One region of the Kocuria palustris genome, then DNA from elsewhere that is predicted to be linked to it. Evidence: riboswitches for the same ligand, from Rfam matches in the RefSeq annotation. Region 1 holds a riboswitch; each other region holds the start of a gene.
What was found. A riboswitch is a leader RNA that binds a small molecule or an ion and turns the genes downstream of it on or off. The one in region 1 is predicted to bind S-adenosylmethionine.
Positions count from the first base shown of each region.

Region 2: another riboswitch for S-adenosylmethionine. It lies ahead of JOE55_RS03455 (bifunctional o-acetylhomoserine/o-acetylserine sulfhydrylase); the one in region 1 lies ahead of JOE55_RS09340 (LLM class flavin-dependent oxidoreductase).
Region 3: another riboswitch for S-adenosylmethionine. It lies ahead of JOE55_RS08240 (O-acetylhomoserine aminocarboxypropyltransferase/cysteine synthase family protein); the one in region 1 lies ahead of JOE55_RS09340 (LLM class flavin-dependent oxidoreductase).
Region 4: another riboswitch for S-adenosylmethionine. It lies ahead of JOE55_RS03120 (MetQ/NlpA family ABC transporter substrate-binding protein); the one in region 1 lies ahead of JOE55_RS09340 (LLM class flavin-dependent oxidoreductase).

Region 1 covers NZ_JAFBCR010000001.1:2,092,599-2,099,701, forward strand. The annotation lists gene JOE55_RS09320 (AMP-binding protein) at 1-1,286, opposite strand, end outside; gene JOE55_RS09325 (ABC transporter permease) at 1,360-2,256, opposite strand; gene JOE55_RS09330 (aliphatic sulfonate ABC transporter substrate-binding protein) at 2,253-3,299, opposite strand; gene JOE55_RS09335 (ABC transporter ATP-binding protein) at 3,296-4,096, opposite strand; SAM riboswitch class I at 4,095-4,201, opposite strand; SAM riboswitch class IV at 4,318-4,432, shown strand; gene JOE55_RS09340 (LLM class flavin-dependent oxidoreductase) at 4,515-5,936, shown strand; gene JOE55_RS09345 (Fic family protein) at 6,012-6,971, opposite strand.
Region 2 covers NZ_JAFBCR010000001.1:795,359-802,461, reverse strand. The annotation lists gene gatB (Asp-tRNA(Asn)/Glu-tRNA(Gln) amidotransferase subunit GatB) at 1-342, shown strand, start outside; gene JOE55_RS03470 (CPBP family glutamic-type intramembrane protease) at 450-1,262, shown strand; gene JOE55_RS03465 (S9 family peptidase) at 1,282-3,459, opposite strand; gene JOE55_RS03460 (CPBP family intramembrane glutamic endopeptidase) at 3,550-4,335, shown strand; SAM riboswitch class IV at 4,404-4,518, shown strand; gene JOE55_RS03455 (bifunctional o-acetylhomoserine/o-acetylserine sulfhydrylase) at 4,586-5,947, shown strand; gene metX (homoserine O-acetyltransferase MetX) at 5,949-7,103, shown strand, end outside.
Region 3 covers NZ_JAFBCR010000001.1:1,841,358-1,848,460, forward strand. The annotation lists gene JOE55_RS08220 (glycosyltransferase family 4 protein) at 1-687, opposite strand, end outside; gene JOE55_RS08225 (NAD-dependent epimerase/dehydratase family protein) at 693-1,907, opposite strand; gene JOE55_RS08230 (hypothetical protein) at 2,145-2,591, opposite strand; gene JOE55_RS08235 (acyltransferase family protein) at 2,945-4,351, shown strand; SAM riboswitch class IV at 4,386-4,495, shown strand; gene JOE55_RS08240 (O-acetylhomoserine aminocarboxypropyltransferase/cysteine synthase family protein) at 4,545-6,020, shown strand; gene JOE55_RS08245 (cystathionine gamma-synthase) at 6,017-7,103, shown strand, end outside.
Region 4 covers NZ_JAFBCR010000001.1:727,000-734,102, reverse strand. The annotation lists gene dxr (1-deoxy-D-xylulose-5-phosphate reductoisomerase) at 1-1,186, shown strand, start outside; SAM riboswitch class IV at 1,296-1,408, shown strand; gene JOE55_RS03120 (MetQ/NlpA family ABC transporter substrate-binding protein) at 1,508-2,383, shown strand; gene JOE55_RS03115 (ATP-binding cassette domain-containing protein) at 2,419-3,501, shown strand; gene JOE55_RS03110 (methionine ABC transporter permease) at 3,498-4,157, shown strand; gene JOE55_RS03105 (M50 family metallopeptidase) at 4,347-5,693, shown strand; gene ispG (flavodoxin-dependent (E)-4-hydroxy-3-methylbut-2-enyl-diphosphate synthase) at 5,800-6,963, shown strand; gene JOE55_RS03095 (GNAT family N-acetyltransferase) at 6,960-7,103, shown strand, end outside.

The sequences.
Region 1 (7,103 bases):
GAGCCCAGCAGGCGGATCGAGGACAGGTTCCAGACCTTGGGCAGGCCCTTGGGGAACGCGCCCATGAGCGAGCGGATCAGCGTGGGGGCGGTGTAGTAGGTCGTCACGCCGTAGCGCTCGATGATGTCGAAGTGCCGGCCGAAGTCCGGGGTGCTCGGAGTGCCCTCGTAGATGACCTCGGTGACGCCGTTGACCAGCGGGCCGTAGATCTCGTAGGTGTGCGCGGTGACCCAGGCCAGATCGGCGGTGCACCAGTGGACCGCCGAATCCACCTTGGCGGGGTCGTTGACAGCGGAGAGCTCCTGCGGGCGCAGCACGCCGTGGTCGTCCGGGGCATCCGGCAGCAGGTCGAAGAGCAGCGCGTGCGTGTAGGCGGCCTGGACCAGGTAGCCGCTCATGGTGTGCACCAGGCCCTTGGGCCTGCCGGTGGTCCCGGAGGTGTAGATGATGAACAGCGGCGTCTCGGCGTCGAAGGCCTGCGCCTCGTGGACGTCGGAGACCGACTCGAGCAGCTCGTGCCACCACAGGTCCCGGCCCTGGGTCCAGGGCAGCTCCATCTGGTCCTTGGAGCGCGCCCCGCGCTTGCCGGCCGGCAGCTTCGCGTTGCCGGGCCGGGAGGTCCGGCGCACCACGAGCACGTGCTCGATCGCGTTGGTGCCGGCACACGCTTCATCTGCCTGGGCCTTGACCGGCACCACCTTGCCGCGGCGGTTCTGCCCGTCGGTGGTGACCAGGACCTTGGCGCCGGTGTCCTCGACGCGGAAGCGCAGCGCCTCGGCGGAGAAGCCTCCGAAGACCAGTGAGTGCACCGCCCCGATCCGGGCGCAGGCCAGCGTGATGATCACGGTCTCCGGGATCACCGGCAGGTAGATCACCACGCGGTCGCCCTGGACCACGCCCAGCGACTCCAGCGCGTTCGCAGCCCGGGCCACGGCCTTCTGCAGGTCGGCGTAGGTCCAGGTCTGGCGGTCGCCGGGCTCGCCCTCGAAGTGCAGGGCCACGTGCGAGCCGCGCCCGGCCTCCACATGGCGGTCCACGCAGTTGACGGCGACGTTGAGCTTGCCGCCCTCGAACCAGGCGATCTCGGGTACCGAGTAGGTGGGGCTGCCGTCGTCGTCGGTGCCGATCCGCTGCGGCTTGTCGAAGCGGTGCGTCGTGTGCCACGGCTGCGCCCAGTCCAGGCGGGAGGCCTGCTCGGCCCAGAAGGCCACGCGCGCCTCATCGGAGATCCGCGCGGGATTCGGCGTGGGGGCCAGGGGATCGGAGTAGGACTGCGTTGCGCTCATACGGGTGCTCCTTGCGGGGTGCCCGCGGCTGCGGGCGGGTTCTCGGAACGGGTCGAGGACGGCTTCCAGGGTCTCAGGTCCGGCGCACTGCGCCCCAGCGGGCCTGGACCCAGCGCTCGAACAGCCCGAGCAGGGCGTCGGTGAGCTTGCCCAGGATCGCCAGCAGGACGATGGCCAGCAGCAGGCGGTCGGTGCGCCCGTTGTTCTGGGAGTCGGTGAGCAGGAAGCCCAGGCCCATCGAGGAGCCGAGCAGCTCGGCGGCCACCAGGAACAGCCAGGCCTGGGCCAGGGCCAGGCGCAGGCCGGAGATCACAGAGGGCATGACCGCCGGCAGCTGGACGGTCAGCAGCAGGCGCAGACCGGAGAAGCCGAAGGATCGGGCGGCCTCCACGAGATGGCGGTCGACCTCCCGCAGAGCGGCCGAGACCGTGGTGAACACGGGGAAGAACGCGCCGATGGCCACCAGGGTCACCTTGGAGTTCTCGCCGATCCCGATCCACAGCAGCAGCAGCGGCACCCACGCCAGCGACGGCACAGCGCGCAGCGCCCCGATCAGCGGCGAGCCCAGGGCGCTGGCCCAGGGGGAGAGCCCGATCAGGGCGCCCACGGCCAGCCCGAGCAGCGAGCCGATCACGAATCCGACGACCACGCGCTGGGTCGAGATCCCGATGTGGGTCCACAGCGCCCCGTCGGCCAGCAGCTCGCCACCGGCCTGCAGGACCGCCAGGGGACGCGGCAGCTGCACCGGGGAGAACGTGCCGTTCGTGGACAGCAGCTGCCACAGCGCGAGCAGTGCCACCGGCAGCAGCAGGCCCAGGCCGACCCGGGCCCAGGGGCTGCGCAGGATGGAGCCCCGCGGGGCGGGGGTGCGGACCGAGCGCTGCGAGTCCGGACGCTGGGAGCCGGGACGGTCGGAGCCCGCGGGCTCCGGAGCCTCGGAGGCTGGTGCGGAGGTGGTCGTGACGCTCATGCGCTGTGCCCTTCGATGATCTCGGCCGCGCGATGGGCGCTGGCCTCCTGCGCGAACCGCGCGTCGAGGATGGTGTCGATGGCCTTCTGGACGGTCTCCAGGTCGGGGACGTCACCGGTCTCCACGAGGATCGGGGCGATGCGCTCGAGGACCTCGAGCTGGTCGTCGCCGGGGACCGGGTCGATGTCAAGGTGCGTGCGCTCCCAGACCCGCTCGGCCGTCGTCGTCTCGATCTCGGAGGCCTCGGCCAGGATCGCGATGCCCTCCTGGGGGTTCTCCAGCGCCCAGGCGCGGGCGTGGGCGTAGACGTCCACGACCATCTGGGCCCCGCGCGGGTTGATCTCCAGGAACAGCTCGCGGGCGTTGAGGAAGCAATAGGTGTTGAAGGCCAGGTCGCGCTGGAACAGCACCGCCCCGTCCTGCTCGGCGCCGGCCATGATCGGGTCGAGCCCGGACCAGGCGTCCACCTGCCCGCTGGTCAGGGCGGAGCGGCCGTCGGCGTGCTGGAGGTTGACCACGGTGGTCTCGTCGAAGCCCATATCCGCCGCTGATAGCGCCTGCAGCAGGAAGAAGTAGGGATCCGTGCCCTTGGTGGCCGCCACCGACCTGCCGCGCAGATCCTCGACCGAGCGCAGGGGCGAGTCCGCGGTGCGCACGAGTGCTGCCCACTCCGGCTGGGAGCAGATGTCGATCGCGCGGATGGGGGAGCGGTTGGTGCGCGCCAGCAGCGCGGCCGAGCCCGCGGTCGAGCCGATGTCGATCGCCCCGCCGCGCAGGAACTCGTTGGCCTTGTTGGACCCGGCCGAGAACGTCCAGTGGACCTCCTGGCCGCCCTCGGCGGCGACGGTCTCCAGCCAGCCCTTCTCGCGGATGATCAGCGACAGCGGGTTGTAGGTCGCGTAGTCCAGGTAGATCTCGGTGTCCGAGCCGGCGGCCATGCCGCGGCCCGGGCCCTCGCCCTCCATGACGCACCCGGACAGGGGCGCGGCGGCGGCCCCGACGGCGGCCAGGCCCAGCAGGCGACGACGCGTCAGCCCGCTCATGCCTCCACGCCCAGCAGGCCGAGCAGGTGCCTGCGGGCACCCGTCAGCTCGGGATCATCGCGATGGCGCGGGCGCGGCGAGTCGACCGTGAGGATCTCCTGGATGCCCGCCGGCCCGCCCTCCGGCGGCGTCCCGAGCACGACCACGCGGTCGGAGAGCACCAGGGCCTCCTCGACGTCGTGGGTGACCAGCAGGACCGTCGTGGGATCGGCGGCGTGGATCTCCAGCAGCAGGTCCTGCATCTTCAGGCGCGTCAGTGCGTCGAGCGCGCCGAACGGCTCGTCGAGCAGCAGCACCTGCGGGTTGCGCGCCAGCGCCCGAGCCAGCGAGGCCCGCTGCGCCATGCCTCCGGAGATCTCCGACGGGCGATCCTCCGCATGCCTGGACAGCCCGACCAGCTCGAGCAGGTGGGCCACCCGCTGCTCGGCCTCGAGGCCGCGCACGCCGCGCGGCAGTCCGAGCGCCACGTTGCGGGCCACGGTGCGCCACGGCAGCAGCCGCGGCTCCTGGAAGCCCACCGCGCAGCGGGGGTCCAGGCCGCGCACGGGCGCGTCGTCGATCAGGACCCGGCCGGCCGTGGCGGTGCCGAGACCGGCCACCGCGCGCAGCAGGGTGGACTTGCCGCAGCCCGACGGGCCCAGCACGGAGACGATCTCCCCGGGGCGGACCTCGAAGCTGACATCGGCCAGGACGTCGCGCCGGCGGCCCCCGGAAGACGGGAAGGACTTGCCGACCCGGTCGAAGGTCAGGGAGGCGGCATCGACCGTGCTCAGGGCGGACGGGGGTGCAGAGATCATCACATCACTCCATCGGTCCTGGCATTAGCACCTTGTGCCGCGGATGGACGGCACTGGTTGCTGCGGCGTCGACGAGCCAGGTCTCTCGGCCGCTCCGGATGGGAACCGGGGGTCATTCAATGCCCTGGTCCGGGGAGACAGCAAATCGGAGGACGAGCGGGGCAACGCGCGGCACGGGCTTCGCACTGTCGCCTCAGGTGTGCATGTGATGACGCTCACACGATCAAGAGTTCCGGCCCACAGCCCTGGCTGGCCGGACGGCAACCCTCTCCCGTAGCGGGGTGCCCCAGGTGAGGATCGGGCCGCTCGCTAGACCGCGTGCGGCAAGTACGGCGCACGCACGCGCTGGACCCGCAGGTTGGCCGCGGTATGAGCGGCGCACGGGGCGTGGGTCTGTACTTCTCAGGAGCAGCCTTCTATGGCCAAGCGGATCTCCCTGAACGCCTTCGACATGACCTGCGTGGATCACCAGAGCTTCGGGCTGTGGCGCCACCCGCGCTCGCGGGCCACGGAGTACAACACGATCGAGTACTGGACGCACCTGGCCCAGGTGCTCGAGCGGGGCCGCTTCGACGCCCTGTTCCTGGCCGATGTGGTTGGCATCTACGACATCTACCGCAACTCGGCCGCCCCCTCGATCGCCGACGGCGCGCAGGTCCCGGTCAACGATCCGTTCATGCAGATCTCCGCCATGGCCGCGGTGACCCAGAACCTCGGCTTCGGCGTGACCAGCGCGGTCACTTACGAGCAGCCGTACACGCTGGCCCGCAAGTACGCGACGCTGGATCATCTGACCCGCGGGCGCGTGGGCTTCAACGTGGTGACCTCCTACCTGCCCTCGGCCGCCGAGAACCAGGGTCTGCCCACGCAGATCGAGCACGACGAGCGCTACGAGCTCGCCGAGGAGTTCCTCGACGTCTGCTACAAGCTGTGGGAGGGCTCCTGGGAGGACGACGCCGTCGTGAAGGACGTGGAGCGCGGGATCTACGCCGATCCGGCCAAGGTCCACCCGATCCAGCACCAGGGCAAGCACTTCTCGGTGCCGGGTGCGGCGCTCACCGAGCCCAGCCCGCAGCGCACGCCGCTGATCTTCCAGGCCGGGGCGTCCTCGCGCGGTCAGGCCTTCGCCGGCAAGCACGCAGAGGCCGTGTTCATCGGCGCCCTGCGCCCGGACCTCACCCGGTACATGACCGACCGGATCCGCGACAAGGTCGAGGCCGAGGGGCGCGATCGGAACGACGTGAAGATCTACGCGATGCTCTCCGTCGTGGTCGACGAGACCGACGAGAAGGCCCAGGCCAAGTACCGCGAGTACCAGAGCTATGCCAACCTGGAGGCCTCGCAGGCCATCATCGGCGGCTGGTCCGGGCTGGATCTGTCCAAGTTCCAGGAGGACGAGGTCCTGAACTACGTCAAGACCGAGGCCATCCAGTCCTTCCTCACTCCGTTCACCATGCAGGACGGGGCCAAGCAGTGGACCCGCGAGGAGATCGCCCGCCACTGCGCGATCGGCGGCATGGGCGATGTGGTCGTGGGCTCGCCGCAGACCGTGGCCGATCAGCTCGAGACCTGGATCGACGAGGGCGGGCTGGACGGGATCAACCTGGCCTACCACGTGTCCCCGGGCTCGTTCGAGGACTTCGTGGAGCACGTGGTCCCGGAGCTGCAGAAGCGCGGCCGCTACCGCACGGACTACGACGGGCCCACCCTGCGCGAGAACGTCTACGGCGCCGGGCAGACCAAGGTGCTCGACACCCACCCGGCGGCCAAGTACCGCGGGGCCTACGTGGGCAGGCCGTCCACGGCGGACACCCCGTCGCGGGATCTGTCGCAGAGCTGAGCAGGCCGGCAGATAGAGGGCCCCTGGCGAGCATCTTCTGGATGTCCATCAGGGGCCCTTCGCTAAGGAGGGGCCTCAGTCATGATCGCGGAGGATCGCTGGGAGCATCCCGAGCTCGTCCAGCCGGCGTACGACGTGGATCGTGATCGGGCTCCGGCGCAGGTCCACGGCGTAGCGCCGCGGATTCGAGAGGATCTGAAGGTGTCCGGTGCTGACGAGTCTGCGCAGGCGCTGACTGCGCGTCGAAGAGCTTCCGGGGATCACCTCCGAGAAGTCGCCGGCGCGACAGGTCCCTCTGCGCGCGGCGTATTCGATGATGTCGGCCTCTTCTGAGGTGATCACCGCGGCGGAGACCGCGGCTCTCAGCGCAGGCACGATGATTCCGTCCACGACGAATGCCAGGTCGGCCAGTTGGACGACGGTGCTGAGATCAGCGCGCAGGCCGTGGATGACATAGGCGCACCAGGCAAAGAGATCATCGGGCTCCAGGCTGTCGGCGCGAGCGAGATGCTCGTAGTACGACTGCCGATCCGCTCCGAAGACGGCGGTGGGGTTCACGGGACGTGCACTGGCGGAGGATGTGTACCCCTGGTTCACCAGCATGGCGTAGGTGAGCAGACGAGAGACTCGCCCGTTCCCATTGCTGAAGGGGTGGATCCAGGCGAACCTGTGATGCACCAGCGCGATCTGCAGGAGTTGCTGCTGCGGTGGCACTTCGCACTGCGCGAAGTCCAGGAGCTGGTCCATGTCTGCTTGAACGGCTTCCGGGCCGGGAGGCTGATGCTCAGCGCCTGAGATCGCGACAGGGATCCTCCGGTATGCGCCGGGCGTCCGATCGCCCTCCCGCTGGAGATCTGCGACTGCCAGATGATGGAGGTCTCGAACAAGCTGGTGGTTGAGACGCAGTCGACCTTCGCGCGCCAGCTTGTCGATGTGATCCGTTGCATCCTCGAGCTGGAGGATCTCCTGGATGGCGTCGTCTGCTCGCTGGCCAGTGACGCGAGCGGTTCGGGTGCCCTGGATCGCCTCGGCCACGGTGGTCCGATTCCCCTCGATCCGTGCGGACATCATGCTGGTCAGGTGCTGGAACAGCCCCCGAAGCTCCAGGGTGAGCGGGTCCAGGGAGTGCTCCGTGCGGAAGTCCACGCGGACCCGCTCCACCTGGAT
Region 2 (7,103 bases), 1.3 Mb from region 1:
GGCGTCACCCCGGAGCACGTGGCCGAGGTCGAGTCGCTGATCGGCGAGAAGACCATCAACGACAAGATCGCCAAGCAGGTCCTGGGCCACGTGGCCGAGGGCGAGGGCACCCCGGCGCAGATCGTGGAGGCCCGCGGCCTGGCCGTGGTCTCCGACGAGGGCGTGCTGATCTCCGCGATCGACGACGCCATGGCGCAGATGCCGGACGTCGTCGAGAAGGTCAAGGGCGGCAAGGTCCAGGCCGTGGGCGCTCTGATCGGTCCGGTCATGAAGGCCACCAAGGGCCAGGCGGACGCCGGCCGCGTCCGCGAGCTGATCCTGGAGAAGCTCGGGGTCTCCTGAGCCGTCTCGTGAAGGTCGATCGCGCCCGGGAGCCATGCTTCCGGGCGCGATCTGCACTCCGGCCCGGATCGGCATTCCCGGCCCGACGACACCCTGAAGGAGCACACATGACCACCATCTGGAACTACCGCGGCGACGACCGGGCCCTGTGGGCGGTGATCGCCGCGATCGTCGGCTCCTATGTGCTGGCCATGCGCCTGGCGCGGTGGGATGCCACCTGGCAGTGGGTTCCGCTCGCCTTGCCGGTCGCGGTGCTGCTCATCTGGTTCTTCCTGGCCGAGGCGGGTGTGCGTGATCTGGGGTTCCCCGCGCCCAGGGATCGGGGCAGCGCCGCAGCCGGGCCGCTGGGCGGGGCGAGCGCGCTCGTGATCGGCGCTGCGCTCGGTGGCGCCGGGGCGGCGGTCCTGCCGCTGCTCCAGGGCGGCCAGCCCGAGCTGCTGGGCCAGGCGGCGGTCTCGAGGCTCGGCGGACCGGCGGTGGCCGCTGTGCTGGCTGCGGTCGCTGCGGCGGCGCTGGAGATCGTGTTCCGCGGTGCGCTGCTGCGGCTGGCGATCGCACGGTGGTCGTCAGGCACTGCGATCACGGTCTCGGTCCTGCTGGCGGTGCTCGGGCTTCTGCCCGTCATGCTCACGCGCAGCGCAGGCACCTGGTCCTGGCTGGCGGCCTCGGCGTGCGCGGTGGCGGTGCTGAGCCTGATGCTGGCCTGGGCTGCCGTGCGCACCAGGTCGCTGTGGATGCCCCTGGGCTGGGCGGCGGGACTCGCAGGAACGGGCGCCGCCGTGCTGCAGGGCTGGCCTGCTCAGGCCCTCGGGGCATGGGCCGCCGCCGGCGCCGCTGCCGCTGCCGGTCTCCTGCTGATCCCCGCGGTCCTGGTGCTCGAGCGGGTGCGGCCCTCCGGCTCAGAACGCCGGGCGGCGTGAACGGGCGGATTCCTTCGGGTCAGGCCAGCCCCAGGCGCTCCAGGGCCCAGGCGTCCTCCCACGCGTTGTCGCGCCACTGCTGATAGCGCCCCGAGGCTCCGCCGTGGCCGCCGGCCATCTCGATGCGCATGAGGATCTGCTCGCGCTTGTCCGGGTTCTCGTGACGCAGGGCCGCCACCCACTTGGCGGGCTCCACGTAGAGGACGCGGGTGTCGTGCAGCGAGGTCACGGCCAGGATCGGCGGGTAGTCCCTGGCGGAGACGTTCTCGTACGGGGAATAGGCCTTCATGGTCCAGTAGACCTCCGCGGAGTCGAGGGGATTGCCCCATTCCTCCCATTCGAGCGCGGTCAGCGGCAGCTCGGGCATGAGCATGGAGGTCAGCGGGTCCACGAACGGCACCGCGGCCACCGCACCGCAGTACAGCTCGGGGGCCAGGTTCAGCACGGCGCCGACCAGGAGTCCGCCGGCCGAGCCGCCCATCAGCACGACCCTGTCGGCGTCGATGTCCGAGCGCGCGCCCAGGTGCCGGGTCGCCGCGACGACGTCTGTGAAGGTGCGCCGCTTGTGCTCCTTCTTGCCGGACTCGTACCACTGCCGCCCGAGCTCGCCGCCGCCGCGCACGTGGGCGATGGCCCAGACCGCACCGCGGTCCAGCAGCGAGATCCGCGAGTACGAGAACGACGGATCCATGCTGATCTCGTACGAGCCGTAGGCGTAGACCACCGCGGGTGCCGGCTGCGCGGCGTCCCGGCGGCGGATGAGGGTGATCGGGACCCGTGTGCCGTCCTCGGCTTGGGCCCAGTCGCGCTCCACGCTGTAGGCGGCAGCCGAGTAGTCGCCCAGCACCGGCTGCTCGCGGCGCAGGACCGGATCGGGCAGCTCGGTCCCCGGCGCATCCAGGATGAGGTCGAAGACGCGCCGCGGGATCACGAAGGACTCGGCGGTGAAGCGCAGGACGGGGGAGTCCGGCTCAGCGGCGGTGAGGGAGACAGCCGTGAGCTCGCCGGGCACCTCGAGGACATGGGGCTCGGCCTGGCTCTCCGTGCCGAGTCCCTTCAGCGGGAGGATGCGCAGCCCCGGCAGGATGTCCTCACGGACCTCGAGAACCAGGTGATGCTGTGTGGCGGCGAAGCCCAGCACGCGCAGTCCCTCCCTGGGCGCCACGATGTCGATGCCGGGCGGGAATCCGTCGCCGGGCAGTTCCGCCGACTCGCCGGGCAGGTCCGACAGCTCGATCAGGCTCAGGCGTCCATCCGGAGCCTGGCGATCGTGCTGGAGCAGGACGACGTCCCGGCCGTCGATCCGCACGGGCTCCGCCGAGGCGAGAACGCCCGCCCCGCGCGGCACGACCACCTGTGGGGCCTGCTCGCCGGCCTCCTCGATGCGCAGGATCGAGACCTCGGAGTACTCGGAGCACCCGGCCTCGAGCACGAGCCAGCGCCGGTCCGAGGAGAGCTCGGCCCCCAGCCACAGGCCGGGGTCGTCCTCCTGGGCGATGGTGATGTCCTGCTCGAGCGGGGTCCCGAGCACGTGCCGGCGCAGGCGCCAGGGCCGCCAGGTGTCGTCGACCTCGGTGTAGAAGACGGCGTCTCCGGCGGGCGAGAGGAAGGCGCCGTAGGAGGTCTCGGGGATCTCGTCGTCGAGCGTCCGATCGGCGTCGAAGTCGTGGACGCGCACCGTGAAGCGCTCATCCCCGGTGGTGTCCTCGGCCCAGGCCATCCGGGTGCCGTCGTGGGTGATGTCGAAGGCGCCCAGCGACCAGAACTCGTGCGGCTGCGCCCGGGCGTTGCCGTCCAGGAGGGTCTGCTCGCCGGGCAGGGACTGGCCTGCCACGATCTGCGGCGGCTCCCACCCCTCCTCAGCAGCCGGGACGCGGCACTGCACCGAGTGCTCCCCGCCCTCCACGGTGCGCGTGAAGTACCACCAGTCGCCGCGCCGCCACGGCACCGACAGGTCCGTCTCCTGCACGCGGGTCCGGACCTCCTGGAAGAGCTGCTCGCGCAGCGGGGCCAGCTGGGCGGTGGCGGACTCGGCGTAGGCGGTCTCGGCCTCCAGATGCGCGATGACCTCCGGGGACTCCTTGTCCCGCAGCCACTCGTACGGGTCCAGGAAGGCATCGCCGTGGAACTCGCGGACGTGGTCGCGACGCACGGCCGACGGGGGAGCGAGCGGAAGATCCGAGTTCTGGGAGGTCATGGCGCCCATCGTAGGAAGCCCGGCAGACAGTACAGCGAGGTGCTGGCCGGACGCGCCGGCGTCCTTGTGCTGTCGTGGCGCCCGCCGACAATGGTCCTCATGACCGAAGCACGTGCCCCTGAGACGTCACACCCGTCGTTCGGCTCCCAGCGCGCCGATCTGTGGCTGCAGATCCTGCTCGTGCTGGGCGTCTCGCTGGGGGCCAGCGCCCTCTGGTCGCTCCTCGACCTCGCCGAGACGCTGTCCACCAGTTCGATCGCCGAGTCGAGCGCCTCCATGAACGCCGCGCAGAGCGGCTTCCCGCTGTTCGACGTCCTGCGCCGCAGCCTCGGGATCCTCTTGGCTCTGGTCCCGCCGCTGCTGGCGCTCTATCTGCTGGCGGGCTCGGCCGGTCAGCTGCGTGGGCTGCTGCACCGGATCGGCCTGGACCGCCGGGCCCCGCTGGCGGATCTGGGCCTGGGGACGCTGCTCTTCGCCGTCATGGGACTGGGCACCCTGGCGCTGTACCAGGCGGGCCGCCAGCTCGGGATCACCGCCGAGATCGTCACCAACGCGGGCGGGACCTCCTGGTGGGAGGTCATCCTGCTGCTGGCCTCGGCGCTGCGACACTCGCTCGTGGAGGAGATCATCGTCGTCGTGTTCCTGGCCGATCGCCTGCTGCGCGTGGGATGGACGTGGCCGGCCGTGCTGATCGGCTCGGCCCTTCTGCGCGGCAGCTACCACCTGTACCAGGGCGTCGGTCCGGCGCTGGGCAACGTGGTGATGGGACTGGTGTTCCTGTGGCTCTACCGCCGCACCGGACGCGTGATGCCGCTGATCATCGCCCACTTCCTGCTGGACGCCGTCGGCTTCCTGGCCGGACCCCTGCTGTTCTGACGGAGGGCTCCACAGACCACGGAACCCTGGTTTGCGCCGGAGCCGTGCTCGTCCGAGAATGGGAACCAGGTCACGAGAGCCAGCGACAAGCCCCAGCTAGCTGGCCGGCAACCCTCCTTCCGCGGTGGGGTGCCCTGGGTGAGGACCGGGCCGGTCGCGCACGCGGCACGGCAAGCGCGGGTCACGGCACCCGGTCCGACGGGTGCGTCGGACCTCGGTCCGCGGCCCCGGAAGACAAGGAGTCGCCGACATGTCCGCTCAGCAGCCCACCCCCTCCGCCCCGCAGGGCTGGAGCTTCGAGACCCGTCAGATCCACGCCGGCCAGGAGCCCGATCCCGTCACCGGCGCCCGCGCGCTGCCGATCCAGCAGACCACCTCGTACGTCTTCCCGGACGCCGAGACCGCAGCCGGTCGCTTCGGGCTCAGCCAGGTCGGGCCCATCTACACCCGACTGACCAACCCCACCACCGAGGTCGTCGAGAACCGCATCGCCTCCCTGGAGGGCGGGACCGCGGCTGTCATGGTCGCTTCCGGTCAGGCGGCCACCACCTACGCGATCCTCAACGTGGCCGGGGCCGGCGATCACATCGTGGCCAGCCCGTCGCTGTACGGAGGGTCGTTCAACCTGTTCAAGCACACGCTGTCCCGGCTCGGGATCGAGACCACGTTCGTCTCCGATCCGGACGATCCCCAGGCCTGGCGCGACGCCGTCCAGCTCAATACGAAGGCCTTCTACGCGGAGTCCATCCCGAACCCCCGCAACGACGTCCTGGACCTGGAGACGGTCTCCGCGATCGCCCACGAGTCCGAGGTCCCGCTGATGGTCGACAACACCATCGCGACCCCCTACCTGCTGCGGCCGTTCGAGCACGGCGCGGACGTGGTGATCCACTCCGCCACCAAGTTCCTCGGCGGGCACGGAACCTCGGTCGGCGGGTTCATCGTGGACTCCGGGCGCTTCGACTACACCCGCTATCCGGATCGCTTCCCGGGCTTCACGGAGCCGGACGAGTCCTATCACGGCCTCGTGTTCGGCGAGGTCTTCGGGGAGAACGGGCCGTTCGGGGCCAACGTGTCCTTCGCGTTCAAGATCCGCACCCAGCTGCTGCGCGACATGGGCGCTGCCATCTCCCCGTTCAACGCCTTCCTGATCGAGCAGGGCATCGAGACGCTGTCGCTGCGCATGGAGCGCCACGTCGCCAACGCTCAGACGGTCGCCACCTGGCTGGAGGCCCACGAGGGCGTCGAATCCGTGTCCTACGCCGGGCTCGAGTCCTCTCCGTGGCACGAGCGTGCGCAGAAGTACGTCCCCGGCGGCGCAGGTTCGATCCTCGGCTTCGTGCTCGACGGCGGCTCGGAGGCCGGCCAGGCCTTCGTGGACGCGCTGAGCCTGCACTCGAACGTCGCGAACATCGGTGACGTCCGCTCGCTGGTCATCCACCCGGCCTCCACCACGCACGCTCAGCTCTCCCCGGAGGAGCAGCTGGCCGCCGGCGTCGCCCCGGGGTTCGTGCGCCTGTCCGTGGGACTGGAGCACATCGACGACATCCTCGCGGACCTGGAGCTCGGCTTCGCCGCGGTCAAGGCGCGCGGCGCAGGGGGAGCGGTCTGAGGTGACCGCCATCCAGAGCACGACCGCGCGCTCGCAGCAGCCCTTCCGCACCGAGGGGCTGTTGCGCCGCGCCCGCATCGGCGACCTCGGGCTGGAATCCGGGGCCGTGCTGCCCGATGTCGAGCTGGCCTACGAGACCTGGGGCGAGCTCGACGACCGCGCCTCCAACGCGGTGCTCGTCCCGCATGCGCTGACCGGAGACACCCATGTCACGCGCGGACGGGTCGCCGAGGACGCCACCTCCTTCGACCGTGTCTCCGCCGAGGCACCGGGCTGGTGGGACGGACTGGTCGGGCCCGGGCGGGCGATCGACACCGACCGCTTCTTCGTGGTCGCCATCAACATGCTCGGGGGCTGCTACGGCTCCACGGGTCCGTCGACTCTGATCCCGGAGGACAGCCCGCGGGCCGGTCTTCCGTGGGGATCGGACTTCCCCGCGGTGACGATCCGCGACTCGGTGCGCGCCGAGCAGCGCCTGGCCGAGCAGCTGGGCATCGCGTCCTGGCGGCTGGTCGTCGGCGGTTCCATGGGCGGTGCGCGGGCCCTCGAGTGGGCCGCCACGTTCCCCGAGCAGGTGCGCGCCTGTGCGGTGATCGCCTCGACCGCCGCCTCGAGCGCCGAGCAGATCGCATGGGGCCAGGCGCAGCGCCTGGCGATCCGCAACGACCCCGACTTCCGCGGCGGCGACTACTACGACGGCGTCATCCCCTCCGTGGGCCTCGGAATCGCACGGCGGATCGCGCACACCACCTACCGCGCGGCACCGGACCTCAATGCGCGCTTCGGCAATGCGGCGCAGGCCGGCGAGGATCCGGGGGCGCCGCTGCCGGGGCGCCGTCGGGGCCGGTATGCGATCGAGAGCTACCTGGATCATCAGGCCGCCAAGCTCGTGGGCCGCTTCGACGCCAACTCCTACCTGGTGCTCAACGACGCCCTCATGGGCCACGACGTCGGCCGCGGCCGCGGCGGCGTCAGGCAGGCGCTCGCGGCCACCACCTGCGACTGGCTCGTGGCCTCGGTCGACTCGGATCGGCTCTACCTGCCCTCGGAGTCCGAGGACCTCGCCCGGCTTCTGCCCGGCGACGTCCCCCACCGCACCATCCGCTCCGGCGCCGGGCACGACGGCTTCCTGATCGAGCACGAGCAGATCGGCGAG
Region 3 (7,103 bases), 250 kb from region 1:
GCGCGCCTGGGGCAGGCGGCGGATCGGCTCGAGCAGCTCGTCGAGGTTCTTCTCCTTGGAGACTCGCCCCACGTAGACGATCAGCGGGGCCTCGGGGTGCCCGTCGCTGAGGCGCTCGCGCATGGCGCGGTCCGCGTTCTCGGGCGTGTAGGCCACGGTGTCGACGCCCTTGGGCCACAGGTCGACATCCTGGATGCCGACCGTCCGGGCCCGTTCCACCATGGGCCCGGAGGTGCACAGATTCAGCTCGGCCTGGTTGTGCAGCCACCGGATCCACGACTCCGACGGGTGCCGCAGCAGGTTCAGGCCCAGGGCCTCCGTGTAGTGCGGGACGTCCGTGTGGAACGAGGCCAGCAGCGGCAGGTTGCGCCGGCGAGCCGAGAGCACGCCGTAGGCCGAGAGCCACACCGGGTTCACGGCGTGGACGATGTCCGGTTCGAACTCGGCCATCCGGGTCGCGATGCGCCCGGTGGGCAGGCCCACCCTGATCTCGGGGTACCAGGGCTTGAACGACAGCGAGCGGACGCTGTGCACGCGGTGCCCGGCGTACTGCGTCGGCGGGTGCCCCGGAGCGAAGACCTCGACCTCGTGGCCGAGCTGCTCCAGCTGCTCCATGGTCCGCATGATGCGGGTGACGACGCCGTCGATCTTCGGCAGGAAGACCTCGGTGAACAGCGCGATGCGCAAGCTGCTCAGCTGCCCTGCGACTCGTGGGCCACGGAGGCCGGGACACCGGCCCGGGTGCGCCGGTTCCACAGCGAGCGCGCGGGGATCTTGGAGAGGTCCGCGCGGTGGGCGTAGCGTTTGGCGGTCTCCTCGACCTCGTGCAGCAGGCCCTCGGACAGGGTGGTCGGCTGCAGGCCGAGTTCCAGGAAGGTGTCGTTGGTGACGTGCAGCTCGTTCTCCGCCGACTCCTGGCGCGGGTTGGGCACCATCTCCACGGCGGCCCCGGAGATGCGGGCGATCAGCTCGGCCAGGTCGCGGACGCGGTGCGTCTCGGTCATCTGGTTGAGGATCTTGACGCGCTCGCCGGGGGCCGGGGAGTTCTCGAGGGCCAGCTCGACGCAGCGCACCATGTCCTGGACGTGGATGAACGCGCGGGTCTGCCCGCCGGTGCCGTGGACCGTCAGCGGGTAGCCCACCGCCGCCTGCATGAGGAAGCGGTTGAGCACCGTGCCGTAGTCGCCGTCGTAGTCGAAGCGGTTGATCAGCCGCTCGTCGCGCTGGGTCTCGGCGGTCGTGGTGCCCCAGATAATGCCCTGGTGTAGGTCGGTGATCCGCAGCTGGTCGTTCTTGGCGTAGAACGCGAAGAGCAGCTGGTCCAGCGACTTGGTCATGTGGTAGATCGAGCCCGGGTTGGTCGGGTACAGGATCTGCTGCTGGATCGGCTCCTGCTCCTCGTGCGGGATCTCTACATCCAGGTAGCCCTCGGGGATCTTCATCCCGGCGGTGCCGTAGCCGTAGACGCCCATGGTGCCCAGGTGGACCACGTGGACGTCGCGCTCGGACTCGACGATCGCCGCGAGCAGGTTGTGCGTGGCCGACACGTTGTTGTCCACGGTGTAGCGCTTGGTGCGCGAGCTCTTCATGGAGTACGGCGCCGCACGCTGCTCGGCGAAGTGCACGACGGCGTCCGGCTGGTCCTCGCTGATCAGCTGCAGCAGGCCCTCGTAGTCCTCGGCGACATCGAGGTGGTGGTGCTCGATGACCTTGCCGGAGACCTCGGTCCAGGCGCGCAGGCGCTCGACGAGCGGGCGGATCGGGGTCAGCGACTGCGCGCCGAGCTCGTCGTCGATCCGACGGCGGGACATGTTGTCCACGGTGATGACGTCGTGACCTCGCTCCGAGAGGTGCAGGGCGGCAGGCCAGCCGCAGAATCCGTCGCCGCCGAGGATCGCAATCTTCACGTCATCTCCGTTTCCGTGCGCCTCTCGGCGCGGGGATCGGAAGGATCACGACGCCGAGCCGAGCGGGCTGGTGCTGTAGAAGGTCGTCGTCCACCCTGCAACCCCGGAATGAACCGACGGTGAACGAGCGGCATGCGAGGGCTGGTGCGCTCGAGCCGCCCGCGGGAGGGGGGACCTCCTGATTGTGTCATCTGCCTCCGACGGGTGCGCAGAGCGACGGCTCCGGCGCGGGCCGGATCAGGCCGGGAGCCGGCTCTCTCGGAGGCTCAGGGTCTTCTCCGCTCGGGCGGCCGGTGCGGGCTCCGGGCCCAGGAGCTGCTGGCGGACCTCTTCCGTGGGCAGGGACTCGCCTGGGGCGATGAACACCGAGGCCAGGTCCTGGACGTCGCACGGGGTCAGGCCCTTGGAGGTGGGCTCCCAGCCCTCCGGGATGAGGTGGCGCTGCTGCGTGCCGCACTTCTGGCAGAAGTACTCGACGCGTCCGCCGGAGCGGACCGCGCAGCGCAGCACGCGGCCCATGATCCGTCGCAGCCCCGGGACGCGGCTGCGCTTGCGGGTGGAGGGCAGGAAGACCCGGAACTTGAGGTAGAGATCGGTGGTGCACTCATGGCACATGGGGGAGCGGGGCGTCTTGTGGTATTGGGGAGATCCCAGCCGGCCCAGTCTGGTGCTCGTGACAGTCACTGCTGCTCCTGCGCTGATCGTCGGAATTGCGGGGAAAGGTCTCCGACGTCATCGTGGTGCGACCCGAGTCCAGATTAGGCGATCCGCTGTGCCGCGTACAGACCCACCGGGGGAAGCGGAGCTGTCTCTCAGCCCTGGCACAGCGCGGATCCAGGCGGATTCATGCCCGATCCGCCATATCTAAATGACTCTTGGGTAACCGTAACAGCGGAGGCCTTCCGGCAGAAGGCCTCGGGGCGATCCGATGCCCCTGACCTGCGGAAGATGACGCTCTGACGTCACAATCGCGCTGCTGCGCTCCCGGGCACCCGCCGCGCCCCCTGCGATGCCGCCGCCGTGTGACGATCGGAGACGTGACGAAGCTGAGCACCTCCCGCGGCCGGCGCGCTGCGCAGACCATCCCTGCGCAGCGCGATCTCGCGCTGGATGCTGCTCGGGTCGCTTGCCTGATCGCCGTGGTCGTGCTCCACATCCTGCTGGTCACGCTCACGACGGATCCGAGCACGGGCGCGCTGCGCAGCGTCATGGCCCCCACGGAGGCCTCTTGGTACGCCCCGGTGTCATGGCTCGTGCAGGTCATGCCGCTGTTCTTCGTGGTGGGAGGGTGCGCCTCGGCGATCTCGTGGTCGCGCCAGTCGGCGGAGGGCGTCCGCGGGCCGGCCTGGGTGCGCGCCCGGCTGCTGCGCCTGGTCGTGCCGGCGAGCGCTGTGTGGGTCGCCCTGGCGCTGGCCGGCGCCCTCGCGGCGCTCGTGGGGATGCCCGCCGACTGGGCCTCGATGGCGCTGCAGGGGCTCGGGATGCACCTGTGGTTCGTGGGCGCCTACACCGCGTGCCTGGTCGGTGTGCCGCTGCTGCACGGGCTGCACGATCGCCGGCCCGTTCTCACCCTGGCTGCGCTGGTGGGGCTCAGCGCTGCGATCGAGGTGCTGCGCATCGCCGCGGAGCGGCCGTGGTGGGGCCTGCTCGGCTTCGCCCCGGTCTGGCTGGCGATCCATCAGATCGGCTTCTTCCGCCACGACGGATCCTTCGCTCGTGCCTCGGCAGGAAGACTGCTCGGGATCACGGCCCTGTCGGTCCTGATGATGCTCTGCCTGACGAGCCTGCCCTGGTGGGGTGCGGACGGGCTGTCGGCCCTGAACCCGCCCACGCTGTGCATGATCGCCCTCGGCGCGGCTCAGGCCTGCGTCCTGCAGCTGTGCTCGCCGGCTCTCGAGCGGCTCATGCGATGGCGTCCCGCGCAGGCCGTCGCCTGGGTCGTCGGCGCGCGGGCCACGACCCTGTACCTGTGGCACCTGCCGGTGATCGTGGCCGTGATGGCGGTGTGGTGGCTGCTCGGCGGCCCGGATCCGGTGCCCGGCTCGGCGCAGTGGTGGCTGTGGCGCCTGCCGATCGGGCTGCTGTGCTGGGCGATGGTCCTGCTGGTCGTGCGTCCGCTGGGCGTCCTGGAGGCCGTGGCGGGGCGGATCGTCGCCCGCGAGCCCGAACCGGAGGGGCCCGCAGCCGGAGGATCGCCCTCGGGTGAGCGGCCCTCGAGCGCGCCCCGAGCCGACGGATCCGCGCCGCTGCGAGCTTCGAGTCCCGATCGCTCCTCATCGCCGGACGGACGGGCGTGGGTCCGCATCCTCGCCGCGGCCGTCCTCGTCTTCTCCGCAGCCGTGCTGGAGGTCCGCTTCCTGCTCGGCATCCCGCTGGCCCTCGGCGGCGCGGCGGCCATGGTCGCGGCGGTCCTGCTGCTGGTCCCGCCCGCACGGAGGTCCTGACGGCTCGATCGGTGTGGTGCTAGTATTGGACCGGCTTCACGAGACACAGCTGCCAAGCTCCGACTTGGCTGTGCACCAACCCCATGTTCAAGGGTGGTTCGGATGACGAAGCGGCCTGCACCTGACGCAGCGCACGAACAAGCTCCGGCGGGACGTGCAGGTCAAGAGCACCCCGTCACGGAAGACACCTCTCATGACGTCCTCGCCCTGCGACGAGCTCAAGAGCTCGACCTCGCTGGCCACACGCCAGATCCACGCCGGCCGGACAGGATCCGATCCGGGCGCCCCTGCCGCCCCCGTCCAGGCCACGCTGCCGGTGCCGATCTACCAGTCCTCGGCCTTCGAGTTCCCGGACCACGCGGCTGCCGCCGCCATGTTCGCCCAGACCACCCCGGGCTTCACCTACTCCCGCACGGGCAACCCCACGGTCGCCGTCCTGGAGCAGAAGGTCGCCGATCTTGAGGGCGGAGTGGGGGCCGTGGCCATGGGCTCGGGGCAGTCCGCCGTCGCCGCGGCCCTGCTCGCGCTGATCAGCACGGGCCCCGGCAAGCACCTGGTGGTCTCGGAGAAGATCTACGGCGGCACCGTCGACCTGCTCGGTGACACGCTGGCCGATTTCGGCGCGACCGTCACCTACGTCGATCCCGCTGACCCCTCGGCCTGGTCGGAGGCGATCACGGAGGACACTCGGGGCTTCTTCCTCGAGTCCATCGGCAACCCGCTGGCCACGCTGGCGGATCTGGACGCGATCTCCCGCATCGCCCATGAGCGGGGGATCCCGGTGATCGTCGACTCGACCCTGGCCACGCCGATCCTGTACCGACCCTTCGAGCACGGGGCGGACATCGTGGTGCATTCGGCCACCAAGTTCTTCGGCGGGCACGGGACGTCGCTGGCCGGCGTCGTGATCGACTCCGGTCGATTCGACTGGGAGGCCGAGGCCGCTCGCTGGCCGCAGTTCACCGAGCCGCGAGCGCGCTGGGGCGGGATCAGCCTGTGCGAGAAGCTGCGCGGCGGCTCGCCGTTCCTGCATCTGTGCCGGGCCAAGTTCGTGCACGACCTGGGTCTGACGCTCTCGCCGTTCAACGCCTCCCAGATCATCCAGGGCCTCGAGACGCTGGACCTGCGCATGCGCCGCCACTCGGACAGCGCCGCTCGCATCGCCGAGTTCCTGAGCACGCATCCGGCGGTGCGCTGCGTGCACCACCCCCTGATCGAGGGCTCCGCCGATCGGGAGATCGCCGAGCGCGACTTCCCCCAGGGCGTCGGGTCGGTCTTCGGCTTCGAGCTGGAGTGCTCGGATGCCGCAGTGGCCGGATTCGTCGACTCCCTGCGGCTTTTCAAGCTGGTGGCCAACATCGGCGACGTCCGCTCGCTGATCAACCATCCCGCGGCCATGACCCACTGCCGTCTCTCGGAGGAGCAGCGACTGGCCGGCGGGATCAGCTGGCAGACCCTGCGGCTGTCGATCGGGCTGGAGGCGGTCGACGACCTGATCGCCGATCTGCAGTCCTCGCTCGATGAGCTGCTGCGCGTCGAGGCCGCGCGCGGCGCTGAGATCCCGGCCGCAGAAGGTGCCCCGGGATCGTCGACGGACGGCGCCCCGGTGCGCTCCGAGGACGAGCCGAGCGGCGCGCGCCGCGACCAGCGCCAGGAGGTGCAGGCATGAGCGGGTTCACCACGCGCGCCGTCCACGCCGGCCAGGAGCCGGACCGGCTGACCGGTGCGGTCATCCCGCCGGTCTACCAGACCTCCACCTTCGTCCAGGACGGCATCAACGTCCTGCGCGACGGCCACGAGTACTCCCGCGGCTCCAATCCCACCCGCAATGCCTTCGAGGAGCAGCTGAGCGCGCTCGAGGGCGGGCAGCGGGCCTTCGCGTTCGCCTCCGGGATCGCGGCGGAGGATGCGCTGCTGCGCTCGGTGCTGCGCCCCGGAGACCATGTGGTCCTGGGCGCCGACGGCTACGGGGGCACCAACCGGCTCATCACCAGGGTCCTGGCTCCCTGGCAGATCCGGCACACGCCGGTGGACGTCACCTCGCTCGATGCGGTCCGCGGGGCTGTGGAGGCGGGCACGCGGGTGATCTGGGTCGAGACCCCCACGAATCCGCTGCTGGGCATCGCCGATCTGACGGGCATCGCCCAGATCGCCCAGGATGCCGGGGCGCTGCTGATCGTGGACAGCACCTTCGCCTCGCCGTACCTTCAGCGTCCGCTGGAGTTCGGCGCCGACGTCGTCGTGCACTCCACCACCAAGTACATCGGCGGGCACTCGGACGTGCTGGGCGGGGCGGTCGTCGTCTCGGACCGGGCCTGGGAGGTCGAGGCCGTGGGCGGCTTCTCGCCCGGAGGAACGCTGGCCGAGCTCGTGGGCTTCCAGCAGTTCGCCGGCGGGGCGGTCGCCGGGCCCCAGGACTGCTTCCTGGCCGCGCGCGGGCTGAAGACCCTGTCGCTGCGCATGCAGCGCCATCAGGAGACCGCAGGCCGGATCGCCGAGTGGCTCATCGGGCGCCCAGAGGTGGCGCAGGTGCTCTACCCCGGACTGCCCGAGCACCCCGGTCACGAGCTGGCCGCACGGCAGATGGACGGCTTCGGTGGCATGGTCTCCTTCCGCGTGCACGGCGGAGAGGCTGCGGCCCGGCGCTTCGCGGAGTCCACGAAGATGTACAAGCTCTCGGTCTCCCTCGGCGGGGTCGAATCGCTGATCTGCTGGCCCTCCGAGATGACGCACGGATCCGTGGCCGGCACGC
Region 4 (7,103 bases), 1.4 Mb from region 1:
CGGCTCCATCGGCACACAGGCGCTCGACGTCGTGCGCACCGCCGCGGCGTCGGCCGATCAGCAGGACCCATTCCGGGTGGTGGCCCTGGCGGCCGGCTCGTCGAACCTCGAGCTGCTCGCGGAGCAGGCCGTCGAGACCCGGGCCCCGCTCGTGGCGACGTCCGGCGATGTCCAGGACGCGGCGCTGCTCGAGCGCATGATCGCCTCGCGGGTCCTGGCGCTGGGGGAGGACTATTCCCCGCAGATCCTCGCGGGATCGAAGGCCGCCGTGCAGGCGGCGCGAGCGCCGGAGGCCGATCTCGTCCTCAACGGCATCACCGGCTCGATCGGGCTGGCCCCCACCCTTGCCGCCCTGGAGGCCGGCAAGCTGCTGGCCCTGGCCAACAAGGAGTCGCTGATCGCCGGCGGTGAGCTGGTGCGCCGGGCCGCGCAGGCCTCCCCGCACGACGACCCGCTGATCCCCGTGGACTCCGAGCACTCAGCCCTGGCCCAGGCGCTGCGCAGCGGCGCGTCGGCAGAGGTCGATCGGCTCGTGCTGACGGCCTCCGGCGGACCCTTCCGCGGGCGCTCGCGCGATTCCCTGCGGGACGTGCGCCCGCAGGACGCCCTGGCACATCCCACCTGGGACATGGGGCTGATGGTGACCACGAACTCCTCGACCATGGTCAACAAGGCCCTCGAGGTCCTCGAGGCCCACCTGCTCTTCGATATCCCCTTGGAGCGCATCGACGTGGTGGTGCACCCGCAGTCCGTCGTGCACTCGATGGTGCAGTTCGTGGACGGCTCCACCATGGCTCAGGCCTCCCCGCCGGACATGCGCCTGCCGATCGCGCTGGGCCTCGGCTGGCCGCATCGGGTCCCGGGCGCCGCCTCGCCGTGCGACTGGACTCAGGCGGCGACCTGGAGCTTCGAGCCGCTGGATGAGGAGGCCTTCCCAGCGGTGCGTCTGCTCAAGGAGGCGGCGGCTTCCGGGTCCACCGGCCCTGCCGTGTTCAACGCCGCGAACGAGCAGGCGGTCCTGGCCTTCCACGCCGGGCGCCTGGGCTTCCTGGAGATCGTCGAGCTCGTGGCCGAAGTCGTGCGGGAGCATGAGCCCATCGACGAGCTGAGCCTCGAATCGGTGCTGGCAGCCGAGGCCTGGGCTCGCTCCCGCGCTGATGAGCTGGTGAGGCAGAGGCGTCGATGAGCCGGCCTCCGGGACGCGGCCGACGTGCAGTCGGTGCCTGAGCCAGAGCCCGTGCCAGGCCTCGTGGGGGGCTCGCCCGCACCGGACTCAGATGCTAGGATCTGCGCCGGATGACGAGATCCGGCGCGAAGCTCTGGCTGGCCGGACGGCAACCCTCTCACCGTGGTGGGGTGCCCCAGATGACCATCCGGCTCCGGTTCCGCACCGCGGCAAGCACGGATTTGGGTTCGTGCGCAGCATCGATGCGCACGCCTGACGTTCAGCGCCGCCGGTCACCCCGATGGGATCGGACAGCTCGCTGAACGAAAGGCAACCCCTCCCATGCGCGCACACCGTCTCTCCGCCCTGGCCGTGACCACAGTCCTCGGCCTGACCCTCGCCGGCTGCGGCGGCGGCGACTCCGATGAGGCCCCCTACGACGACGGGGTCATCAAGATCGGCGTCGTCGGCACCACCCCCGTGAACGAGGCCCTCGTGGAGAAGGCCGAGGAGGAGGGCATCACCGTCGAGCTGGTCGAGCTCTCCGAGTACAGCCAGGTCAACCCGGCGACCGTCTCCGGCGACGTCGACATGAACTGGTTCCAGCACATCGCGTACCTGGCGGACTACAACAACAGCTCCGGGGAGACCATCACCCCGATCGCCTCGACCTCGATCTACCCGCTGGGCCTGTACTCCAACAAGTACGAGTCGCTCGAGGACATCCAGGACGGCGACGAGATCGCCATCCCCAACGACTCGATCAACCAGTCGCGCGCGCTGCTGCTGCTGCAGGCCAACGGCCTGGTCGAGTTCACCTCGGACACCACCGCCCCGACCGAGTCGGACATCGACACCGAGGCCTCGAAGGTCTCCGTCACCCCGGTCTCGGCCGAGCAGACCGTGCTGTCCCTGGACTCCGTGGCTGGCTCCGTCATCAACAACGACTTCCTGGCCCGCGGCGACATCGATCCCGATTCGGCCCTGGCCTCCGACGGCGCCGAGAACGAGAACGCCCGTCCGTACGTGAACCTGTTTGCCACCACCGAGGCCAACAAGGACGACGAGACCCTCCACAAGGTCGCCGATCTCTTCCACACCCCGGAGGTCGAGGAGGCCGAGAAGGAGGACAGCAAGGGCACCGCGGTGACCATGGACCTCTCGCAGGAGGAGCTGGAGCAGGTCCTCTCCGATTACGAGGAGGACCTCCAGAAGTGACCCCGGCCGAGCAGTTCCACCCCGACAGCGAGCCGGTGGCCGACGCCGCTGACACGCAGCGGCGTCGGCCCGGGCCCGAGACCGAGGCGATCGTGCGCTTCGACGGCGTCACCAAGTCCTTCACCACGGGCAAGGGCAGGACCAAGCGGGACGTGACCGCAGTCGACGATGTCACCCTCGACATCCGCCGAGGCGAGATCTTCGGCGTGATCGGCTACTCGGGTGCCGGCAAATCCACGCTCGTGCGCCTGATCAACGGCCTGGAGCCGGTGACCTCCGGCGTCGTCGAGGTCGACGGCCGCCGGGTCGACGGCCGCACCGAGAATCAGCTGGCCCCGATCCGTCGCGACATCGGCATGATCTTCCAGCAGTTCAACCTGTTCACGTCGCGCTCCGTGGCCGGCAACGTCGAGTACCCGCTGAAGCAGGCGGGCTGGTCGGCGGCCGATCGCAGGGCGCGCGTGAAGGAGCTGCTCGAGTTCGTCGGGCTCTCCGAGCGGGCGGGCAACTACCCCGAGCAGCTCTCGGGCGGGCAGAAGCAGCGCGTGGGCATCGCCCGGGCGCTGGCTGCCAACCCCAAGATCCTGCTGGCCGACGAGTCCACCTCCGCACTGGACCCGGAGACCACCCAGGAGGTGCTGGCGCTGCTGCGCCGGGCCAACCGGGAGTTCGGGATCACGGTCGTGCTGATCACCCACGAGATGGACGTGGTGCGCTCGATCGCCGATCGCGTCGCGGTCATGGACAGCGGACGCGTGGTCGAGATGGGCCCCACGGCCCAGATCTTCTCGGCCGGGCAGTCGCCCACGACCCGTCGCTTCGTCTCCACCGTCGTCCACGCCGAGCCGGACGCCGAGGAGCTCGCGCACCTGCGCGCGCGCCACGACGGCCGCCTGGTGGTCATGGAGATCCGCGAGGGCGTCGATGTCGGCACGGTGCTCAGCCGCGCCGCCGCTGAGCGCGGCGTGGGCTTCAGGATCGTGTTCGGCGGGGTGTCGGTGCTGCAAGAGCAGTCCTTCGGCTCCCTGACCGTCGAGCTGCTGGGCGAGCCGCAGGCCGTGGAGGACACGATCGCCCGGCTTGCAGAGGCCACGACCGTGAAGGAGGTGTCGGCATGACCAACTGGTCCGTTCTCGGCCCTCAGCTGCTGACGTCCATCGGCGAGACCCTCTACATGGTCGTGGTGACCATGATCATCGCGGGGTTCCTGGGCCTGGTCTTCGGCGTCGCGCTGTACGTCACGCGTCCGGGCGGCATCTATGCGAACCGCCCGCTGAACACCGCGATCAACCTGATCGTGAACTTCGTGCGGCCGATCCCGTTCATCATCCTGCTGGCGGCCCTCGGCCCGCTGACGGAGACGGTGATCGGGACCAGGCTCGGGCAGAACGCCGCGATCTTCGCCATGACGATCGCCGCCCTGTTCGCGGTCGCGCGCATCGTCGAGCAGAACCTCATGTCGGTGGATCCCGGTGTGATCGAGGCGGCTCGCTCCATGGGCGTCTCGCGGTTCCGGATCATCACCACGGTGATCCTGCCGGAGGCCCTGGGCCCTCTGGTGCTCGGCTACACGTTCCTGGTCATCGGTGTGACCGACATGTCCGCCATGGCCGGTGCCATCGGCGCTGGCGGTCTGGGCGACTTCGCGCTGCGGCTGGGCTACCAGCGCTTCAACGACGAGGTCACCTGGGCTGCGGTCGCGGTCATCATCGTCCTGGTGCAGACCGTGCAGTTCGTCGGCAACGCCATGGCGCGCAGGATCATGCGCCGCTGACCCGTCAGCGGCACCGCCTCACGGGCGTGGGCCCGGCTTCCTCCAGGGGAGCCGGACCCGCGCCCGTCGTCGTGATCCTCATCCTTCCCCGGGCCCCGTCCTGAGGGACCACGACGACGGGCGAAGCCCACGGAAGCCCAAGGGCGAGGCAACCGCTGTGCCGTCCTGCCGGTGTGGTGGGATATGCGCGTGACCGTCCTGATCTTCGTCCTCGGCGTCCTGCTGGCAGCCCTGGCCCTCATCGCCTCGATCGCCCTGCACGAGGTGGGACACCTGCTGCCCGCCAAGCTGTTCCGGGTGCGGGTGATGCAGTACATGGTGGGCTTCGGGCCCACGCTGTTCTCGCGGGTGCGCGGGGAGACGGAGTACGGGATCAAGGCCGTCCCCCTGGGCGGCTACGTGGCCATGGTCGGCATGTATCCGCCGGTGGCCGGCCACCGAGCCGGCGTGGACTCCACCGGGGTCATGCAGCAGATGACGTCGCAGACCCGACCCGTGGCAGCGGCCCAGCTGCTGCCGGGGGACGAGGACCGGGCCTTCTATCGCCTGCCGGTGTGGAAGCGCATCGTGATCATGCTCGGCGGGCCGATCATGAACCTGCTGATCGCGATCGTGTGCATCACGGTGCTCGTCACGGGCTTCGGCTCCCAGCAGCCCACCACCACGCTGGCCACGGTGAGCCGCTGCGTGCAGGCCGTGGACCCGGCCGCCGCCTCCCAGTCCGCACCGGCCTCCGAGGGGGAGTGCGCGCAGGACGACCCCGCGGCTCCGGCGCACGCGGCGGGGCTGCGCCCCGGAGATGTCGTCGTGTCCCTGGGCGGCAGCCGGGTCGAGTCCTGGGACGAGCTCACCGAGATCGTCCGGGAGGGGGCCGGCCAGCCGATCGAGGTCGTCTACGACCGCGACGGCGAGCGCGCTTCGACCACGATCACTCCGGTGGAGACCTCGCGTCCGGCCGTCGACTCCACCGGTGCCCCGATCGTGGAGGACGGGCGCTACGTCATGCAGGACGTGGGATTCATCGGTGCCTCATCGCTCACCGAGCTGACCCCGCAGCCGATCAGCGCGGTGCCGGGGGAGGTGCTGAACGGTCTGGAGCGCGTGGCCGGCGGGCTCATCCGGCTGCCGGTCAACGTGTGGAACGTGGCCGTGTCGACCTTCACGGACGCCCCGCGCGACCCGGAGGGGCCCATGTCCGTCGTGGGCGTGGGGCGGATCTCCGGTGAGGTCGCCAGCACGGATCAGCTCGAGCTGCGGGAGAAGACCGCCACCCTGGTGGGGCTGGTGGGGTCGGTGAACCTGGCCCTGTTCGCCTTCAACCTCATCCCGCTGCTGCCCTTGGACGGCGGGCACATCGCCGGTGCGCTGTGGGAGCGGATCCGCCGCACCGCCGCGCGCGTGCTGGGCCGCAGGGACCCCGGGCCGTTCGATCCGCTGCGGCTGCTGCCGATGACCTACGCCGTCTCGCTGGCCATGCTCGGGATGACCGCGGTGCTGGTGCTGGCAGATTTGATTGAGCCGGTGCAGCTGCTCTGAGGCGCCGCAGTCAGGCATGAGCCGTGGCTCACTCCGCGGACGAACCGGGTTGACCACTGGGGCACAATGGAGGCCGATCCATCCTCGACGCAATCAGGAGCCAACTGTGAGTCCGGTCAGCCTGGGCATGCCCGCCGCACCCCTTCCCGTCCTCTCGCCTCGCCGCAAGACCCGGCAGATCCGCGTGGGCTCGGTGGGTGTGGGCTCGGACTCCCCGGTGAGCGTGCAGTCCATGACCACCACGCCCACCACCGACATCAACGGCACGCTGCAGCAGATCGCCGAGCTCAACGCCGCCGGCTGTGACATCGTGCGCGTGGCCTGCCCTTCCCAGGACGACGCCGACGCGCTGCCGATCATCGCCATGAAGTCCCCGATCCCGGTGATCGCGGACATCCACTTCCAGCCCAAGTACGTCTTCGCCGCGATCGACGCAGGCTGCGCCGGAGTGCGTGTGAATCCGGGCAACATCCGCAAGTTCGACGACCAGGTCGGCGAGATCGCCCGTGCGGCCAAGGACGCCGGCGTCTCGATCCGCATCGGCGTGAACGCGGGCTCGCTCGACAGGCGCCTCATGGAGAAGTACGGCAAGGCCACCCCGGAAGCGCTGGCCGAGTCCGCGCAGTGGGAGGCCTCGCTGTTCGAGGAGCACGACTTCCACGACTTCAAGATCTCGGTCAAGCACAACGACCCCGTGACCATGGTGCGCGCCTACCAGCTGCTGGCCGAGCGCGGCGACTGGCCCCTCCACCTGGGCGTGACGGAGGCCGGTCCGGCGTTCCAGGGCACCATCAAGTCCGCCACGGCCTTCGGCGCCCTGCTCTCCCAGGGCATCGGCGACACGATCCGCGTCTCGCTGTCGGCTCCTCCGGTCGAGGAGGTCAAGGTCGGCGCCCAGATCCTGCAGTCGCTGGGCCTGCGTCCCAAGAAGCTCGAGATCGTCTCCTGCCCGTCGTGCGGGCGGGCCCAGGTGGATGTCTACAAGCTGGCCGACGACGTCACCGAGGGGCTCAAGGACCTGACGGTGCCGCTGCGGGTGGCCGTCATGGGCTGCGTCGTCAACGGTCCCGGTGAGGCGCGCGAGGCCGATCTGGGCGTGGCCTCCGGCAACGGCAAGGGCCAGATCTTCGTGAAGGGCGAGGTCATCCGCACCGTCCCGGAGGATCAGATCGTGGAGACCCTGATCACCGAGGCCAACCGCGTCGCAGAGGAGATGGGCCTGGAGGAGGACGAGGAGTCCGGCGCCTCGCCCACCGTCACCGTCGGGTGAAGCTCTTCTCGAACGCGCAGACGCGGCTCGTCCCGCCCCACACCGTTCCGCGCTCGGAGCTCGACCGGCTCCTCGGACAGGATCCGATCTCCTCGGTGTTCGTCGCCGAGCACGTGGCGCAGCTGCGCGACGTGCCCTCC